Regions from separate parts of the Cohnella suwonensis genome, predicted to be linked through region 1. Evidence: predicted binding sites of a transcription regulator. Region 1 holds the regulator's gene; the other holds the start of a gene.

Evidence for each region. The regulator CtsR, encoded in region 1, represses protease genes until heat stress. The targets are predictions, from matches to a motif close to ATGGTCAATAAAGGTCAAACA.
Region 2: clpP (ATP-dependent Clp endopeptidase proteolytic subunit ClpP) is a predicted target of CtsR. The motif match lies at 3,336-3,356, and genes of this name have one in related genera.

The regions. Positions count from the first base shown of each region.
Region 1 is NZ_JBHSMH010000020.1:55,376-65,176, reverse strand. Features, by position in the region: gene ACFPPD_RS08705 (class I SAM-dependent methyltransferase) at 449-808, shown strand; gene ACFPPD_RS08700 (glycosyltransferase) at 717-1,418, shown strand; gene ACFPPD_RS08695 (CtsR family transcriptional regulator) at 1,541-2,002, shown strand; gene ACFPPD_RS08690 (UvrB/UvrC motif-containing protein) at 2,033-2,548, shown strand; gene ACFPPD_RS08685 (protein arginine kinase) at 2,565-3,629, shown strand; gene ACFPPD_RS08680 (ATP-dependent Clp protease ATP-binding subunit) at 3,689-6,145, shown strand; gene radA (DNA repair protein RadA) at 7,028-8,395, shown strand; gene disA (DNA integrity scanning diadenylate cyclase DisA) at 8,414-9,532, shown strand; gene pssA (CDP-diacylglycerol--serine O-phosphatidyltransferase) at 9,649-9,801, shown strand, end outside.
Region 2 is NZ_JBHSMH010000101.1:23,747-33,547, reverse strand. Features, by position in the region: gene ACFPPD_RS22620 (phosphoglycerate kinase) at 1-257, opposite strand, end outside; gene gap (type I glyceraldehyde-3-phosphate dehydrogenase) at 792-1,802, opposite strand; gene ACFPPD_RS22610 (sugar-binding transcriptional regulator) at 1,928-2,950, opposite strand; tRNA gene ACFPPD_RS22605 (tRNA-Arg) at 3,193-3,267, shown strand; gene clpP (ATP-dependent Clp endopeptidase proteolytic subunit ClpP) at 3,433-4,017, shown strand; gene sda (sporulation histidine kinase inhibitor Sda) at 4,242-4,523, shown strand; gene ACFPPD_RS22590 (SIMPL domain-containing protein) at 4,976-5,746, opposite strand; gene ACFPPD_RS22585 (HPr family phosphocarrier protein) at 5,870-6,139, opposite strand; gene whiA (DNA-binding protein WhiA) at 6,242-7,177, opposite strand; gene ACFPPD_RS22575 (gluconeogenesis factor YvcK family protein) at 7,181-8,173, opposite strand; gene rapZ (RNase adapter RapZ) at 8,178-9,074, opposite strand; gene ACFPPD_RS22565 (ROK family glucokinase) at 9,210-9,801, opposite strand, start outside.

The DNA.
Region 1 (9,801 bases):
TCACGTAAAATGCGCCGAACAAACTGCACTTTAGCATTTTGTTTGCGCGAATCATCGGTAAGGGGACGAACAAGATGTATCTATGCATTTTGTTTGTGCTGTGGGTTGGAAAGAACGAATAAAGGCACCCCTAAGGGTGCCCTATACGCGAGAATAGATCTATAATGACCGTGAACGCTTGATCACGTATGATAATACGAGACTTCCCGGGGTTCGAGGCGAATATAATGATCCGTATCCGAAAGGAGAGGACTTATGAGCATCCTTCTTCAAGCTTTTTGGAGAGGGTAACATCATGGGGGAATATCCGGTTTATATCAGAATAGATATTGAGCCGACCTCGACGATCAAATTAACCGTTCAGCAGGCTGAAATCCCTTTGGTGGCGGGAAATTTGGTCCTGAACGATCCAAGGTCCTACTCGTAGAATCCTAACGGATCACGGGATATTATCGCGGATCATTTGCAGAAAGCGGATTTCATCTTTATCGACGGCGATCACTCGTACGAAGGAGTACTCATGGATACGACTTTAGCCCGGAAAATGATCAAACCGGAGTGGATCAATTTCGGAAATCCGATAGTTCCCAGCGTTAGCATGGCAATCAATCATTTGAACTTAATGGAAGGCGATCGAATTTGTTTAATCGAAGGCGGAACATTGTGCTTTCAGTTTTACAGGTCAATCGTCGTGCCTTCGGCCTGCCGGAGCACAAATTTCTATTCCTGTTCATGTACGACATGTATATATACTCGCCCCGCAAAATCCGAATTCGGTCCTTCGGGCCTATCGCGAGCGACGCGGTAGGCCGCCATGGGCTATCGGCCGGCTTGGTCATCAAGATGAACAACCCGCAACGTTCGGAGGTCGAAAGCTTGAAAACGCGGCCGAAGGGCTTCCCCACGTCCGAATCATCGACCGAGTCATGAGGCGCGCCGACGTGACCGCGCTGCTGAATTGCTGTGATTGCTACGTCTCGCTGCACCGTGCCTTAGGGTTCGGTTTGCCGCTCGCCGAGGCGATGAGTTTGGGTAAGCCGGTCATCTGCACGAATTGGTCGGGCAACACCGATTTCATGACTCCCGACAATAGCGGAGCCGTTCGTTTTCGGCTCGTCCGAATCGGCCACGATTTCGGCCCGTATAAGGCGCACAAGCTATGGGCGGAGTCCGACGTCGAGCACGCGGCGCATCTGATGAAGCGGGTCGTCTATGACGACGAATGGCGGTCGGCGATCGCGCGTAGAGGACGGGAGACGATTAGCGAATCGTTCTCGTTGGAGGCGTCGGGCCGGCGATGCGGGAGCGGCTGGAGAAGATATGGGGAAAATAGTGAAGGCGCTCGGCAGCGAGCGCTTTTATTGCGTACGCGGGATACCGTCGGACAAGTAATCGCGCGAGCATCTGAGCATACTTAAGATATTGACGCGGACGTGTTTGCATTTTTCAGAAAACGGCATATAATAAGGATATAGTCAAAGAAAGTCAAAGTCAGAGTCAGAGTTCGAATGCCTTCAACCCCCTGAAAGGAGGTTGTACGTTGCGTAACATTACCGATCTTATCGAACATTATTTAAAGCAGATTTTGCAGGGCAGCTCCGAAGGGGCCGTCGAGATCCAGCGAGGCGAGTTGGCCGATAAGTTCAGCTGCGTGCCGTCCCAGATCAATTACGTGATCAGCACCCGGTTCACCCTCGAGAAAGGTTATCTCGTGGAGAGCAAGAGGGGCGGCGGCGGCTACATCCGAATTCAGCGGGTCGACTTGCCTTCGCTCGAGACGGTGCAACGCCATATTCAGCAGACGGTCGGCGACCAGATCGACCAGACCGCCGCGGAAGGGCTGTTCTACCAGCTCGAGCAGGCTCAATTCATTACCCCGCGGGAGGCGTGCTTGCTGAAGGCGGCCGTGTCCCGGGAGGTGCTGACGCTGAAGCTTCCGCTGCGGGACGAAATACGCGCCAAGCTCGTGAAGGCGATTCTTGTCGCACTGTTGGGGAAATAGCCGAAGGAATTCCGAAAGGAGGATCATCCGATGCAATGCCAGGAATGCGGCAATCGCCCGGCAACGCTCCATTTTACGAAAATCGTGAACGGAGAGAAGGCGGAGCTGCATATTTGCGAATCGTGCGCCAGGGAGAAGGGGGAACTCATCCCCGGTACTTCCAGCGGATTTTCCATCCATAACCTGCTCTCGGGCTTGCTGGACTTCGAAACCGTATCCGCCGGCTCGGCCGCCAGGCCGCAACCGGCGGTCAAATGCGACACGTGCGGGATGACGTACGCCCAATTCAGCAAGATCGGGCGATTCGGCTGCAGTCATTGCTACAAGCAATTTTCCGAACGTCTCGATCCGCTTCTGAAGCGGGTGCACGGCAACACGGTACACGTCGGCAAAGTACCGAAGCGGGCGGGCGGCAGGCTGAGGACAAAGCGGGAGATCGACCGGTTGAAGAAGGAAATGCTCGGCCGGATCGAACGGGAAGATTTCGAGACGGCGGCTCAACTGAGGGATCGGATTCGCGAGCTCGAGAAAGAAATGAGCGGCTGAAGGGCAGGAGAACAAGATGACGAAACGAAAATACGTCAAGCAGGCGCTAAGCCAGTGGATGAACGGCACGGGACCCGATTCCGACGTCGTCATCAGCAGCCGGGTGAGGATCGCCCGCAACATCCGGAACTTGCCTTTCCCGATGATGGCGGATCCCGAACAGTCCGGCTCCGTCATGGATCAACTGCTCTCCGTCGCGGAGAACGGCCGGTTGAACGGTCTCGGCAACATCGAGCAGATTCGGCTGACCGAGCTGACCGAGCTCGAGAAGCTCGTGCTCGTGGAGAAACATCTGATCAGCCCCAATCTAGCGAACGAATCCCGTAACGGCGCCTTGATTCTGAGTCCGAACGAGGACATCAGCGTGATGATCAACGAAGAAGATCATCTTCGCATCCAATGCCTGGCCTCCGGATTCCAGATTCGCGAAGCGTGGGACGCGGCCAGCAAGATCGACGATATATTCGAAGAGCAGGTCGAATACGCCTTCGACGAGAAGCACGGCTACTTGACGAGCTGCCCCACGAACGTCGGCACCGGCATTCGCGCTTCCGTCATGATGCACTTGCCCGCGCTCGTCATGACGGGGCAGATCAACCGCATTTTGTCCGCCGTCACGCAAGTCGGTCTCGCGGTGCGGGGTCTGTACGGCGAAGGCAGCGAAGCGACGGGCAACCTGTTCCAAGTGTCGAACCAGATTACGCTTGGACAATCGGAACAGGAGATCGTCGAAAATTTATTCCAGGTCGCTCGCCAAATGATCGAACACGAACGGTCCGCCAGGAGTAAGCTATTAACCGAATCCCGGCTTCGCGTCGAGGACCGGGTGCGACGGTCGTACGGCATTCTGACGCAAGCGATCATCATCGATTCCAAAGAAGCATCCCAGAGGTTATCCGATATTCGGCTAGGCGTTCACCTCGACCTGCTTCCCGAAGTCGACGGTCTCGTCCTGAACGAGCTGCTCGTCTCGACGCAGCCCGGTTCGCTCCAATTGACGTACGGAGAAGCGATGAGTCCGGAAGATCGGGACCGGTCGAGAGCGGAAATGATTCGCAGCCGACTGGCAACTATTTCATAAATGTTTTATTCTAACTTTATAGCTAGGCTTTTTGAACAACCACTTAGGAGGTGTGTCTCATGATGTTTGGCAGATTTACGGAACGTGCGCAGAAGGTGTTGGCGTTGGCTCAAGAAGAGGCGGTGCGTTTGGGACACAATAATATCGGTACGGAACATATTCTGCTCGGTTTGATCCGGGAAGGGGAAAGCATTGCGGCCAAGGCGCTAATCGCGCTCGGTCTCGGCTTGGAGAAAATCCAGGACGAAGTCGAATCGTTGATCGGACGCGGCCAAGAGCAACCGACGAACATCGCTTACACGCCGCGGGCGAAAAAAGTCATCGAGCTGTCGATGGACGAGGCGCGCAAGCTGGGACATACGTACGTCGGCACGGAACATATTCTTCTCGGCCTCATCCGCGAAGGCGAGGGCGTCGCAGCCCGCGTCCTGAACAATCTGGGCATCAGCCTGAACAAGGCTCGCCAGCAAGTGCTGCAGCTGCTCGGCAGCAACGAGAGCGCGTCGCAGAACCACGGACCTTCCGCGAACGTCAGCACGCCGACGCTCGACGGCTTGGCTCGCGACTTGACGGCCAGCGCCCGCGACGGCAACATCGATCCGGTCATCGGCCGTTCCAAGGAAATCGAACGCGTCATCCAAGTGCTGTCCCGCCGCACGAAGAACAATCCCGTTCTGATCGGCGAACCGGGCGTCGGCAAGACGGCGATCGCCGAAGGTCTCGCGCAGAAGATCGTCAACAACGAGATTCCCGAGACGCTTCGCGACAAGCGCGTCATGACGCTCGACATGGGCTCGGTCGTCGCCGGAACGAAGTACCGCGGCGAATTCGAAGACCGTCTGAAAAAAATCATGGACGAAATCCGCCAAGCGGGCAACGTCATTCTCTTCATCGACGAATTGCATACTTTGATCGGAGCGGGCGGCGCGGAAGGCGCGATCGACGCTTCCAACATTCTGAAGCCGGCTCTGGCTCGCGGCGAGCTGCAGTGCATCGGCGCGACGACGCTTGACGAATACCGCAAATACATCGAGAAGGACGCCGCGCTGGAGCGCCGGTTTCAACCGATTACGGTCGATCAGCCGACGCCGGAAGAAGCGATTCAGATTCTGCTCGGCTTGCGCGACCGTTACGAAGCGCATCACCGCGTGAAAATCACCGACGACGCGATCGACGCCGCCGTCAAGCTGTCCGACCGTTACATCCCGGATCGGTTCTTGCCGGACAAAGCGATCGACTTGATCGACGAAGCGGGCTCCAAGGTCAGGCTGAACTCGTACACGGTACCGCCTAACCTGAAGCAGCTCGAGACGCGTCTCGAGGATATCCGCAAGGAGAAGGACGCTGCAGTCCAAAGCCAAGAGTTCGAGAAAGCGGCCGCCCTTCGCGACACCGAACAGAAGATCCGCGAAGAGCTCGATCATACGAAGAACCTGTGGAAAGAGAAGCAAGGCCGCACCGATTCCGAGGTGACGCCGGAAGATATCGCCCAAGTCGTCGCGAGTTGGACCGGCATTCCGGTCAGCAAGCTGGCGGAGGAAGAGACGGAGCGCCTGCTCAAGATGGAAAGCATTCTTCACGACCGCGTCATCGGCCAAGAAGAAGCGGTCAAGGCGGTATCCCGCGCGATCCGTCGCGCCCGCGCCGGCTTGAAGGATCCGAAGCGCCCGATGGGCTCGTTCATCTTCCTCGGCCCGACGGGTGTCGGCAAGACGGAGCTCGCTCGCGCCATCGCCGAAGCGATGTTCGGCGACGAGAACGCGGTCATCCGCATCGACATGTCGGAGTACATGGAGAAGCATTCCACTTCGCGCCTCGTCGGAGCGCCTCCGGGATACGTCGGTTATGACGAAGGCGGCCAACTGACCGAGAAAGTACGCCGCAAGCCGTACTCGGTCGTGCTGCTCGACGAGATCGAGAAGGCCCATCCGGAAGTGTTCAACATCTTGCTCCAAGTGCTTGAGGACGGCCGCTTGACCGATTCCAAAGGCCGTTCCGTCGACTTCCGCAACACGCTTATTATCATGACCTCGAACGTCGGCGCGGAGCAGATCAAGAAGAATTCGACTTTGGGTTTCACGGCCGCGCAAGACGCGGGCCGCGACTACCAGAACATGAAAGAAAAAGTGCTCGCGGAGCTCAAAAAATCGTTCCGTCCGGAGTTCTTGAACCGGATCGACGAATCGATCGTCTTCCATCCGTTGAACGAGGAGCATATCTCCCAGATCGTCACGCTCATGGCCGACGACCTACGTAAGCGCCTCGTCGAGCACAACGTCACTTTCGAACTGACCGACTCGGCGAAATCGTTCCTCGCGAAGGAAGGCTACGATCCGCAATACGGCGCTCGTCCGCTGCGCCGCGCGATCCAGAAGCATATCGAGGACCGGTTGTCCGAAGATCTGCTTCTCGGCAAAATCGCCAAAGGCCACGCGCTCGTCATCGACGAGTCGGAAGGCGGTCTCGTCGTCCGGCAGAAGGGCGAGAAAGGCGAGATCGAATTGACTAAAGCTTAAGCTAAGCTTAGGGAACTCCCCGGGCGACGCCTTTCGGCGATCTCCCGGGGAGTTTTTTGGTTTGTGCTTGTGGGCTTCTGCTGTAATCAGGTGGAACCGAATTGCAGGCGGGTGTTCGGGGGTTGGAGTGGCTGTAGTCAGGTGAAACCGTATTGCAGTCGGTCGTTCGGGGTTGGTGTAGCTGTAGTCAGGTGAAACCGAATTGGAGGCAGTAGTACGGAGTTTGGGATGGATGTAGTCAGGTGAAACCGTATTGCAGGCAGAGTTAGTTGTCTCGTAAGCAACTAAAGCCCTCCGAAGTCCCTTCGAGCAGACAGTTATTGTCTCGCAAGCAACTACAACTCTCCGAAGTCACTCCGAGTAGACCATTAGATGTCCCGCAAGCAACTACAGCCCTCCGAAGTCCCTTCGAGCAGACAGTTATTGTCCCGCAAGCAACTACAACCCTCCGAAGTCACTCCGAGTAGACCATTAGATGTCCCGCAAGCAACTACAGCCCTCCGAAGTCCCTTCGAGCAGACAGTTATTGTCCCGCAAGCAACTACAGCCCTCCGAAGTCGCTCCGAGTAGACCATTAGATGTCCCGCAAGCAACTACAGCCCTCCGAAGTCACTTCGAGCCCTCCGATAATTAGCTCATGAGCAACTAAGACCTGAGGGAGCTTGCATTACGACTCGGAAACTTCCAAGATCCCCCAACTTTCGTTTGCGTATCCGTCCCTGGGCGGGTTTCTCTTGGCCCCGGGAAATGGTAAACTTCAAGATGTAGCGAAAAACGATAATGCCCGCCGTAGCGGTATGCCGAACTTCGCTAATCGCGAAGCCGCAAGTCGGCGTTCGCTGCGGACAACCCGTTTTTCCCGGAAGGAGCGCGACACCCGCCATGGCCAAGGTCAAAACGAAATTCGCCTGCACCGAGTGCGGAACGGAATCGCCCAAATGGATGGGCAAATGCCCGGGCTGCAACGAGTGGAACACGATGGTCGAGGAAACCGAGACGGAAGTCAAGGCAATCGTCGGAAGAAGCGAATTGCACCGGGCGAAAGAAAAAGCCCAACCGATCATACATATAGAAAGTAAGAAAGAACCGCGCATTCTGACGGGCATGGCCGAGTTGAACCGGGTGCTCGGGGGAGGGCTCGTCCCCGGCTCCCTGCTCCTTGTCGGCGGCGATCCGGGCATCGGCAAGTCGACTCTCTTGCTCCAAACCGCTTATTCGCTCTCGAACAAAGGATTGAAAGTGCTATACGTCTCGGGAGAAGAATCCGTGCGCCAGACGAAGCTTCGCGCGGACCGTCTCGGCGCGCTGAACGACAAGCTGTACGTGCTATGCGAGACGAACCTCGAGACGATCGAGGAAGCCATTGCCGAGGTGGAGCCGGACTTCCTCGTCATCGACTCGATTCAAACCGTCTACAGGCCGGAAATCGCTTCCGCGCCCGGCAGCGTCGCGCAAGTCCGCGAGTGCACCGCCCACTTCATGAGAATATCGAAGGTGAACGGCGTCGCGACCGTGCTCGTCGGCCATGTCACGAAGGAAGGCGCGATCGCCGGCCCGAGGCTACTGGAACATATGGTGGACTGCGTGCTTTATTTCGAAGGCGAAAGGCATCATACTTATCGGATTCTTCGGGCGGTTAAGAATCGTTTCGGCTCGACGAACGAAATCGGCATTTTCGATATGGCGGAGGAAGGCCTCCGCGAAGTGACGAATCCGTCCGAGTTGTTCCTGTCGGAAAGGCCGCTCGGCGTCTCCGGCTCGACCGTCGTAGCCAGCATGGAGGGCACGAGGCCGATGCTCGTCGAACTGCAGGCGCTCGTCGCCCCGACGCATTTCCCGTCGCCCCGCCGCATGGCGTCCGGCTTCGACCATCACCGCATGTCGCTCGTCATCGCCGTCCTCGAGAAACGAATGGGCATGCTGCTGCAAAACCAAGACGCTTACTTGAACGTGGCCGGCGGCGTGAAGCTTGACGAACCGGCGGCGGATCTCGCCGCGATCGTCAGCCTCGCGTCCAGCTTCAAGGACGCGCCGACCAAGCCGTACGACGCGATCTTCGGAGAGGTCGGACTGACGGGAGAAGTGAGGGCCGTCTCGCGCGCGGAGCAACGGGTCAAGGAAGCGCACAAGCTCGGATTCAAACGGGTCATTTTGCCGGAGACGAGCATGAAAGGGTGGCAGCCGCCCAAAGACATTCAGCTCATCGGGGTCACGACGGTCGCGCAAGCGCTCAAAGCCGCATTGGAATAGGGGGTATCGTTTGACATAATGAAAGAACATAAAGAAAGAGACCCTAAAGACACGAAAGAGAAAGAACGCAACCAGCAAGAGAAAACGATGAATTTGCTGCTGCAGATGGTCGCGCCGGGAACCCCTTTCCGCGACGGATTGGAGAACGTGCTTCGCGCGAAGACGGGGGCGCTTATCGTCGTCGGCTACAGCCCCGAAGTGATGGAAGTCGTCGACGGAGGTTTCTCCATCAATTGCGATTTCAGTCCGAACTACTTGTACGAATTGGCCAAAATGGACGGAGCGATCATTCTCAACGAAGACGTGAAACGCATTCTGTACGCCAATACGCAGTTGATCCCCGATCCGTCGATTTCCTCGTCGGAGACGGGCATCCGCCACCGTACGGCGGAGCGGGTCGCGAAGCAGACGGGCAAGCTCGTCGTCTCCATCTCGCAGCGCCGCAACGTCATTACGCTATATCAAGGCAATCTTCGCTACGCCCTCAAGGAAATGGGCGTGATCCTGACGAAGGCGAACCAAGCGATACAGACGATGGAGAAGTATCGGGCCGTGTTCACGCAAGCGCTCACGAACTTGTCCGCGCTGGAGTTCGAGGAAATGGTCACGATGCACGAGGTGGCTTACGTCATCCAACGAGCCGAGATGATGCTGCGAATCAATAACGAGATTAACCGTTACGTGCTGGAGCTCGGCAACGAAGGCCGGCTCATCTCGATGCAGAAGGAAGAGCTGGTCGGCTCGGCCGAAGAAGAAGCTTGGCTGCTGCTCCGGGACTACGCCAAGGACGACGCCGAGAACAAGGTGAAGGAAATTCAAGCGGCGATCCGCAAGCTCAGCTCGGAAGAACTGCTCGATTCGGGCTTGCTGATCCGTCTTCTCGGCTATCCGTCGCTGAACTCCGTCGTCGAGGAAGGGCTCCTGCCGCGCGGTTATCGGATGCTGAGCAAGATCCCCCGCCTGCCGAGCATCATCATCCACAATCTCGTCGATCGTTTCTGCGCTTTGCCCCATATCGTCATGGCTTCGATAGAAGAACTCGACGAGGTGGACGGGATCGGGGAGGTTCGCGCGCGCGCGATCAAGGAAGGTCTCAAACGGATACAAGATCAGGTGTTTATTGACAGACAGATATAAGGGGAATACAATTGGTAATGTTCTTAGCGGCCGTTCCCAATCGATTACCAGAAAACGCGTTCGATAACGCTTAACTTGATCGTAGATAGGGTATAGTAAAGTCGAGGTGGCATAACATGATCGCAAAATCCATACCGAACCTGTTCACCATTGGGAATTTGACGTTAGGCGTCATCTCCATTATTTTGGCGTTTAACGACGATGCGAATACGGCGGCGCTTCTCGTCATTATCGCGATGCTTCTCGATGGGCTGGACGGACGGGTCGCC
Region 2 (9,801 bases), on a different contig from region 1:
TTGCCGAGTAATTCGGATAAACGGGCAACGGCAGGCGTCAGACGCAACGCGTCGACGACTTCGCCTTTCGGACGGCCGAGGTGGCTAGCCAGAATGACCTTCGCGCCCTTCTCGATCAGGAACTTGATCGTAGGCAGCGTCTCGCGGATCCGCGTGTCGTCCGTAATGGCGCCGTTCTCGAGCGGCACGTTGAAATCGACCCGGACAAATACTTTCTTCCCTGCAACATCGACGTCTCTAACGCTTTTCTTGTTCAAGAGTCAAACCTCCTAGGGGATGCTGGTTGTATGTCTCCGGGCGCAAAGCTAGGCTCCAAGCTTATGGAGCCTTGCTCTATGTCCTTATGGTTCGTTACGGTATTCGAGCGGCGCAGACAGCGCGGGGAAGTACCACGCTTTGGCTTGGCACTTCGAGCGGCGCAGACAGCGCGCGGAAGTACCACGCTTTGTCTTGGCACTTCGAGCGGCGCAGACAGCGCGCGGAAGTGCCACGCTTTGTCTTGGCACTTCGAGCGGCGCAGACAGCGCGCGGAAGTGCCATGCTCTCGTTAAGGACTCGCAGCGCGCGAAATCGCGCGACTCGAGTCCCCCGCCTGCTCCTAAGTAAAGCGTAGTCCCGGTTTGCGAAGCAAATCCGGGACGTAGCGTTCTATGCACGTTGTAACCCCACCCCGCTCGTCGACCGATCATCCGGCGATTTGCGGGTGTCCAGAGGGCGCGGCCCTTTGGAGTCCCCCTTCCTGGAGGAAGGGGGATTTAGGGGGATGGTCGAAATTTCTTCGAAGAAGAAACTTATAGTCCTTTAGAAGCGATAAATGCAGCCAGATCTACAACGCGGTTAGAGTAGCCCCACTCGTTGTCGTACCAGGAGATGACTTTAACCATGTTGCCTTCGACGACCATCGTGGACAGCGCGTCGATCGTGGAGGAAGCAGGATCGCCGTTGTAGTCGCTCGATACGAGCGGCTCTTCGGAGTAGTTCAAGATGCCTTTCAGAGGGCCTTCGGAAGCAGCTTTCAGAGCCGCGTTCACTTCTTCGACCGTTACGTTGACTTTGAGCTCGGCAACGAGATCCGTTACGGATACGTTAGGAGTCGGAACGCGCATGGACATGCCGTTCAATTTGCCTTTCAGCTCAGGCAATACGAGGGAAACGGCTTTCGCTGCGCCCGTGGAAGAAGGAATGATGTTTTCGGCGGCAGCGCGAGCGCGACGCAGGTCTTTGTGCGGGAGATCCAATACGCTTTGGTCGTTCGTGTACGAGTGGATCGTGTTCATCATGCCTTTAACGATTCCGAATTGGTCGTTCAATACTTTAGCGAACGGAGCCAAGCAGTTCGTCGTGCAAGACGCGTTGGAGATGATTGTATGTGCGGATGGATCGTATTTGTCTTGGTTAACGCCCATAACGATCGTGATGTCTTCGTTCGTCGCGGGAGCGGAGATGATGACTTTTTTAGCGCCGCCTTTAAGGTGGAGCTCGGCTTTTTCTTTAGCCGTGAAAATACCCGTCGATTCAACGACGATTTCGGCGCCTACGGAAGCCCATGGCAGGTTGCCCGGGTCGCGCTCGGCGAATACTTTTACCGTTTTGCCGTTTACGATCAGCGCGCCTTCGCCCACTTCGACCGTTCCGTTCAATTTGCCGTGAGTCGTATCGTATCTGAGAAGGTGAGCAAGCGTGTTAACGTCCGTCAGGTCGTTGATCGCTACGATTTCTACGTTCGGGTTGTTGAGGGAAGCGCGAAAAACGTTACGTCCGATACGACCAAATCCGTTAATACCCACTTTTACTACTGCCATGATTGGTTTCCTCCTTGGAATGAAAGCCTTTTTATATGTCAGGCGCCAAAACGCCGAGACCTCGTTACTTTGTAGGATTCCCCGTTATTCGGGCTTAAAACTGAATACGGCGTCCGCATCGTGATTCACACGTGCTTGAGCGCCTCCGAAGCCGCCGCTTCGTCCGTCACCAGCACGTCGTCGTGACCGAATCTCATAACCGAAGCGATCGCTTCTCCCTTGCTCTGGCCGCCCGCGATGCCGATGACAAGTCCGGCCGCCTCGATATCGTCGAGTCTGAGCCCCGCCGTCGCCATACGATGAACGACTTTCCCCGTCCGGTCGAAATAGTAGCCGAACGCTTCCGCCAGCGCGCCGTCCTTCACGAGCTCTTCCTTCGTCTCTTCGCTGAGCTTTCTTCGCCTCGCCATCGTGACGGCGTCCCCGATGCCATGAACGACGATTCTCGCTCCCCGGATCATGTCGACCACTTCGCGTACATTGGGCTCCTGCATGATCGTCTGGTACGCTTCTTCGCTAAGGTGGTCCGGCACGTGGAGCATGCGGTAACGCGCTCCCGTTCTCTTGGCCAGCTCCGCGGCGATCGTGTTCGCCTGATAATCGACGCTCTCGCCCAAGCCTCCCCTTGCGGGTACGAACCAATTATCCTTCAATTGAGACGGATTGGAAAATTGCGAAGCCATGCGGGCCATCGTCGATCCGCCCATGACGGCAACGACGTCCCCCGACGACAAGCTCGTTCTCAGCACGCGGCTGCCGGCTCTGCCGAGCTCCATCTTCGTATGATCCGATTCGTCCGAATTGCCGGGAACGATAATGACCCGCTTCAATCCGAAAGCCTCGCGCATACGGTCTTCCATGTCCGATAGTCCGAACAACTCCTTGACGATCGGTTCCATCTCTTCGACCAGCTGTTTGCCGCTCGCGCTCAGCGTCATGCCGGAAGGGGCCATATCGAGCAACCCTTGCGCGCGTAGCAGCTCTAACTCGGCTCGCAGCACCCGTTCCGTCATATCGACGTTCGCGGCCAGCGTGCGCCTGCCGATCATGCCCGCCAAGTTGATGCGATGGAGAATGTCGTACCGTTTCTCCATGACCTGCAGCAGATCGGGTAGAAGCTTCTTCTGAATATCCACGATTTTTCGCATAGTTCCCGCTTTTCCTCCCGAGACCGGATGGCTGTTGCCGGCTTCGATGCGAATGTTGTGGTGACATCGGTTGGTTGGACATAAAACGTCCCGCATCAACCTTTTTAGTCCCACCTTTATTTTAGCTAAAATCCCCCTCTCGCGCAAGTACGGCCGTACACGAAAATTACAAATTTAAAATGGTCCATTCCCTTGCTTTTTAACTTCCCGCGGATTATAATAATTCTTGCTGTCATTCACGAGCGCCCGTGGTCCAACGGATATGACGCAGCCCTCCGAAGGCTGAGATTGAGGTTCGATTCCTCACGGGCGCGCCAACTTTTATCATTTAACTTCCCCGACCGTGCCATACGGTCGTTTTTTTGTTTTTATCGGCTTTTCCCCACCTTTGACTTTCTTTGACTTTTGCTCGAGGATTCGCTATGATTAGAAAACCGCAAGCGTTACATTAGATAAAACCATTCATGAGGAGGGACGCCAGCATGAGTTTCGTACCTATGGTTGTCGAGCAAACGAATCGAGGAGAACGGGCTTACGATATCTATTCCCGTCTGCTCAAAGATCGCATCATTTTCCTCGGAACGCAGGTTAACGACGTGGTTGCCAACTCGATCATCGCCCAATTGCTGTTCTTGGCGGCCGAAGATCCCGAGAAAGACATCCACCTGTACATCAACAGCCCCGGCGGTTCCATTACGGCGGGAATGGCCATTTACGATACGATGCAATTCATCAAACCGGACGTGTCCACCATCTGCGTCGGCATGGCCGCTTCGATGGGCGCTTTCCTGCTCGCGGCGGGCGCCAAAGGCAAACGCTTCGCGCTTCCGAACAGCGAAGTAATGATCCACCAACCGCTCGGCGGAGCGGAAGGCCAAGCGAGCGATATAGAGATTCGCGCTCGCCGCATTCTCAAGCTTCGCGACAAGCTGAACGGCATCTTGTCCGAGCGTACCGGCCAACTGCTGGAGCGCATCGAGAAAGACACCGACCGCGACAACTTCATGGAAGCCGCGACGGCCCAGGAATACGGCTTGATCGACAAAGTCATCGATAAAGTCACCTAAACCACGAAAAACTCCGACGCCGTAACCCGGATGTCGGAGTTTTTTTGCAGATATCGCCCAAATCGCCCCATCTATTACCACACTATTCGCGATATGTCAACAACAATTCAAATCTTTGAATACCCCCTCTGCGATCCGGACAATCCATGGTATGCTTTCCATGAGGTTATTCCAATTGCCTCCAATTATAGTTATCTCCTAGGAACCGCAGAGGAGGGAAATTAATGTCAGATCGTACTTATCCTTACTTGGTGAACAACTCTTCCACGATGCATTCACCGCCCATTGCTACCCGAAGTTTCCATGAAAGAGAACACGACTCCCACATCGACATGGTAGCCGCCCGCCGGCTTAGCGACAAAGCATCGCTTCTTCGCCCGCTGAAGGACGAGCATCTGCTCGAGGTGTACAGGGAAGCGAAGAAAATGAACCTTTCCGTGGAATTCATCGAGCTGCTTGAAGAAGCTCTCTCCATTCGGCAGATGCACCAATACAAAGAAGCTTAATCGGCCCGCGCATTCGCGAGCCCTCGCATGAACCGTCTCCGGCTCCCGGAGGCGGTTTAATTTGTGTTCGAAGCCACGCCTGACTAGAGCAAGACCGGATTCCGGTCTTGCAACGCCTTTATTGGCCGGATCCGCACCGCAAGACCGGATTCCGGTCTTGCAACGCCTTTATTGGCCGGATCCGCACCGCAAGACCGGATTCCGGTCTTGCAACGCCTTTATTGGCCGGATCCGCACCGCAGGACCGGATTCCGGTCTTGCAACGCCTTTATTGGCCGGATCCGCTCTGCAGGACCGGATTCCGGTCTTGGAGGGAAAAACGAAAAAATGAGCTGCCCGCAATGTCACTTTGAAATGACATTCGGAACAGCTCATTTTTCCTGCCGGGCAATGGCGATCGGCTCGCTTTATTCTCGTTAGCCATGCCTCATCCCGCTATCTTAACGTCCTTCTTACTGCATCTCGTACTGTACCGTCACTTGAGCGCCGATCTCGATCTGCCCCGCCTGCACCGATGTCGGCGCCGCGGAATCGGCGGCCATCTTCGCCATCGAATTAAACATGACGCCCGGATAGGGGATCGGGCTCGTTCCCGAGTCGCTCTGAACGATGTTGATGACGCCCTTGAGCTGACGTTTCGCCGAAGTGGCGAGGACGCCGGCTTTGGCCGCCGCGTTATCCATCGCCTTCTTGAGCGCGTCCAACTCGTACTGGTCCCGCTTCTCGGTCGAGAACTGTACGCCGTTCACGCGATTGGTGCCCGCCGCCGTCAAAGCGTCGAGCAGCTTGCCGATTTCCGTCAGCTTGCGGTAGGACACTTGAATGGAATGAACGGCGACGTATCCCTTCAGCACTTGCCCGTCTTTCTCCGTGTAGTTGTACTCGGGCTGCACGTCGAAGCCGGTTGTCTGCACGTCTTTCTTGTCGATGCCGAATTTCTCGTACAGCACTTTCTCGACGCCCGCGAATTTGTCCGCGTTCGCTTGCTGGGCGTCCGTCGCTTTCGCGCCCCTCGTCTCCACCGCCACGTTCACGTAAGCGATATCCGGATCCACCTTAATCGATCCGCTAGCTCCAACCGTTACCGTGTAAGGCGCCGCTCCCGATGCCGCCGTCGTTTCCGCGGATGCCACGCTGCCCTCTCCCCTTCCGAATCCGATCCATGCGACCGTCAGTACCATCGCCGCGGCCACGGCCCCCTGTAACCATACGCGTCCTTTCATACGATCCAACCACCTTTCGACTGTTATCATTCATAACTCATGACGCAATCGGATAACCAAATGTTTTAAATAATGCCCGAAAAATGCAAAAAGCCCCCATCGGGAGCTCCATGCAACGGTTGCTTATTGGTTTTCGAGCTCTTCTTTGCTGACCAATTGGACTAAAGCGGTTACAGCCTGCTCCGCGTCGGAACCTTCCGCGCTGATCGCCACTTCCGTGCCGGAGCTGATCGCCAAGCTCATAATGCCCATGATGCTCTTCGCGTTGACTTTCTTGTCATCCTTCTCCACGAAGACGTCAGAGGAGAATTTATTGGCTTCTTGCACGAATAGTGCCGCCGGTCTGGCGTGAAGACCCGTTTTAAGCCGAACGACTACCGGCTGTCTCGTCATGGACCGGATACCCCCTATCATTGTTCGTCCCGCGCGTCGGGACCCCCGAGCTACAGTTTCCATCCTATTATAACACTGAAGTGAACAAATACGCCATACGGTTTATGCGCCGCCGTTCCGGATTTTTTCCGCCCATTCGTCAAGCTTCCGAAGCCGATGGTTTACCCCCGACTTGCTGACCCGGCCTTTGAGCAGATCGCCGACCTCTTTCAGGTTGATATCCGGGTGCTGCAGTCGAATTTCCGCGACTTCCCGCAGTTTGTCCGGCAAGTTATTCAAGCCGACTTCCTTCTGCAGAAGCTTGATATTGTCGATCTGCCGCACGGCCGCCCCGATCGTCTTGTTGAGATTCGCCGTCTCGCAATTGACGATCCGGTTGACGGAATTGCGCATGTCCCGCATGATGCGAACGTCCTCGAACTTGAACAGCGCCTGATGCGCGCCGATTATGCTCAAGAATTCGATGATTTTCTCGCCTTCTTTAATATAAAGAATGAAGCCCTTCTTCCGTTCGATGAATCTCGCGTTCAAGTGGAACTTGTTCGCCAACTCGACGAGGGCGTGGCAATGTTCTTCGTACATAGACGCGATTTCCAGATGGTACGAGGAGCCCTCCGGATTGTTCACCGAGCCGCCGGCGAGAAACGCCCCGCGCAAGTAGGCTTTCTTGCAGCAAGGCTTGCGAATCAGATTCTTGTCGATGCTCGGATGGAACAGAAACCCTTCGGAGACGATCGATAGATCGTTCAGGATCGTTTCCGCGCCCGCCGGTACCCGCACGACGTAGACGTTGTTTTTCTTCAGCCGCATTTTCTTCCGCACGAGCAATTCGGTCACGACCTTAAAATGCTTCTTCAGAAGGGTGTACATCCGGCGTGAAATCGCGGCATTCTCGGTTGCGATGTCGAGGATCACCCGTCGGTTCGACAGGGCGATCGTTCCGTTCATGCGGATGAGCGCCGAGAGCTCCGCCCTCTGGCAACATTCCTCCGCGTCGAGCATCGTTAACTCCTTCTTCGTTAGCGCCGCAAACGACATGCCTTATCCCCCCTTTCGCAGCATCCAATCTTCGACCAGATGATAAATGTGATCGCTTAGCTTCGCGGCGTCATGGCGTAAATACGTTCGGAAAAGCACCAACGTATCCGCGATGACCTTGTAGCCTCGTTTCGTGACTTCCTCCAAATCCAGATGTACCGCGGTCGATCCCTGCTCCGCGTACAGGTCTTGGACTTGGGGCGGAATTTCCCCATCGTTCACGATGACATAGTCGAACAGATGATGGCCGATATGCGCGTGCACCGCGGCCAGATGGTCGCTGACCGAATAATTGTCCGTTTCCCCCGGCTGCGTCATGACGTTGCAGACGAACAGCTTTACCGCCTGCGATTGTACGATCGCCTCGGCGAGCTTCGGCACGATCAAGTTCGGAATGATGCTCGTATACAAGCTTCCCGGCCCGATCAGTATCGCGTCCGCGTCTTGAATGGCCTGCACCGCCTCGGGCAGCGCTTCGACGTCCGCGGGCTCCAGGAACACCCTGCGGATCGCGAGCCCCGACTTCGGAATGGTCGACTCGCCGACGACGATCGAGCCGTCCTCCATCTCCGCTTTCAGCACGATCGCGTGGTTCGCCGCCGGCAGCACGCGGCCTCGCACCGCGAATATGCGGCTCAGCTCCTTGATACCGGTCACGAAATCTCCCGTAATATCGGTCATCGCCGCAAGAATAAGATTCCCCAAGCTATGTCCGGCTAAGCTAGGTCCGTTGTTGAATCGGTACTTCAGCACTTCCGCCAAGAGCGGCTCCGTGTCCGCGAGGGCGGACAAGACGTTGCGTATATCGCCCGGCGGCGGAATCTGCAGTTCCTCCCGCAGAATGCCCGAGCTGCCGCCGTCATCCGCTACCGTCACGATAGCCGTAATGTCGAGCGGTTTCTGCTTCAAGCCGCGCAACATGACGGACAACCCCGTACCCCCGCCGATGACGACGATACGCGGTTTCCGGCTTAGAGTCTGTTGTTGACCCTTCATCCCCTCACCTCGGCTCTGCCTGATCGCGATCGGAATCGCGGTGGCTTACTCTCACCATCTCGGTATCGCTGGAACCGAGCCTGCGGCCCAAATACTCCGCGAGCGCGACGGAGCGATGCTTCCCGCCCGTGCAACCTATCCCGATAACGACTTGGCTCTTGCCTTCCTTGTGATAGAGCGGGATCAGATATTGCAGCATATCGAGCAGCTTCGTCAAAAACGTTTGCGTCTCCGGCCATTTCATGACGTAGTCGTACACTTCCGGATCGACGCCCGTCTTCGGGCGAAGCTGCTCGATGTAGTGCGGATTCGGAAGAAAACGGACGTCGAAGATCAAGTCCGCGTCGATCGGTACGCCATACTTGAAGCCGAAAGAAGTGACGTTGATATTGATATGGTTGCGGTCCATGTTCGTGAACCGGTTAATGATCTTCTCCTTGAGCGCGGCGGGCTTCAAGCTGCTCGTGTCGATGACTTGCGTCGCCCAGCCCTTCAAGTCCTCGAGAAGCTTGCGCTCCGAATGGATGCCTTCGAGCGGCAAGCCTTCCGGCGCGAGAGGATGCCTTCTGCGGCTTTCCTTGTACCGTTGCACGAGAACGGAATCGGTGGCGTCCAAGAACAAGATCTCGTAATGGAACGTGTAATGCTCGCGTATATGACTCAAGGACTCGGACAGCGCCGTGAAGAACTCGCGGCCCCGCAAGTCGATGACGAGCGCGATCTTCGCGATTCGTCCTTGGGATTGCTCGATCAGCTCCGCGAACTTCGGAATCAGCACGGGAGGCAAGTTATCGACGCAAAAGAACCCCAAATCCTCCAAGCTTTGTACCGCGATCGTTTTCCCTGCGCCCGACATTCCCGTGATGATGACGAGAGTCGGCTGCGTCCCGATCGTATCCATGCCTATTCCTCCCCCGGTAACAAACGACGACTTTGCGATGATGAAACTCGATGATCGGAACACGTATGAGTTCGTCCGAAGCAAGAGGCGCCCGGCCCGCGATAACGAGAAGCGGTGCCGGGCGCCTGCTTTATGTTATGCGCGAAGGAACAATCCTGCCGCGCCCACCACTCCGGCGTTGTTGCCTAACTCCGCCGCGACGATCTCGACGCCCTTGCGCGCGCTGTCCGGCGTCAGCTTGTCGAACACCTCGCGGATTTGCGCGAACAAGAATTCCCCGGCCTTGCTTACGCCGCCGCCTAGAATGAACCGTTGCGGGTTAACGACGACGGCCACCGCGGCCATCGATTTGCCCAAGTAGAACGCCGCCCGGGCGACGATGCGCTGCGCGGCTTCGTCGCCGGTTTTCGCCGCGTCGAACACGTCTTTCGCCGTCAGCTCGCCTTCCACAAGGCTCAGCGTCGTCCGGTCTCCCCGGGCGACGGCGTCCTTCGCCATGCGAATGATACCGGTTGCCGACGATACGGTTTCCAAGCAGCCCATCTTGCCGCAGCCGCATTGGATCGCTTCGAGATCGGCCACGATCGACATGTGGCCGAGTTCTCCTGCCATGCCCGAGAAACCTTCGATCAGCCTGTCGTTCAGAATAATGCCCCCGCCGACTCCCGTTCCGAGCGTATAGCAGACGCAGTTGGCGACGCCTTTGCCCGCGCCTCCCCAAGCTTCG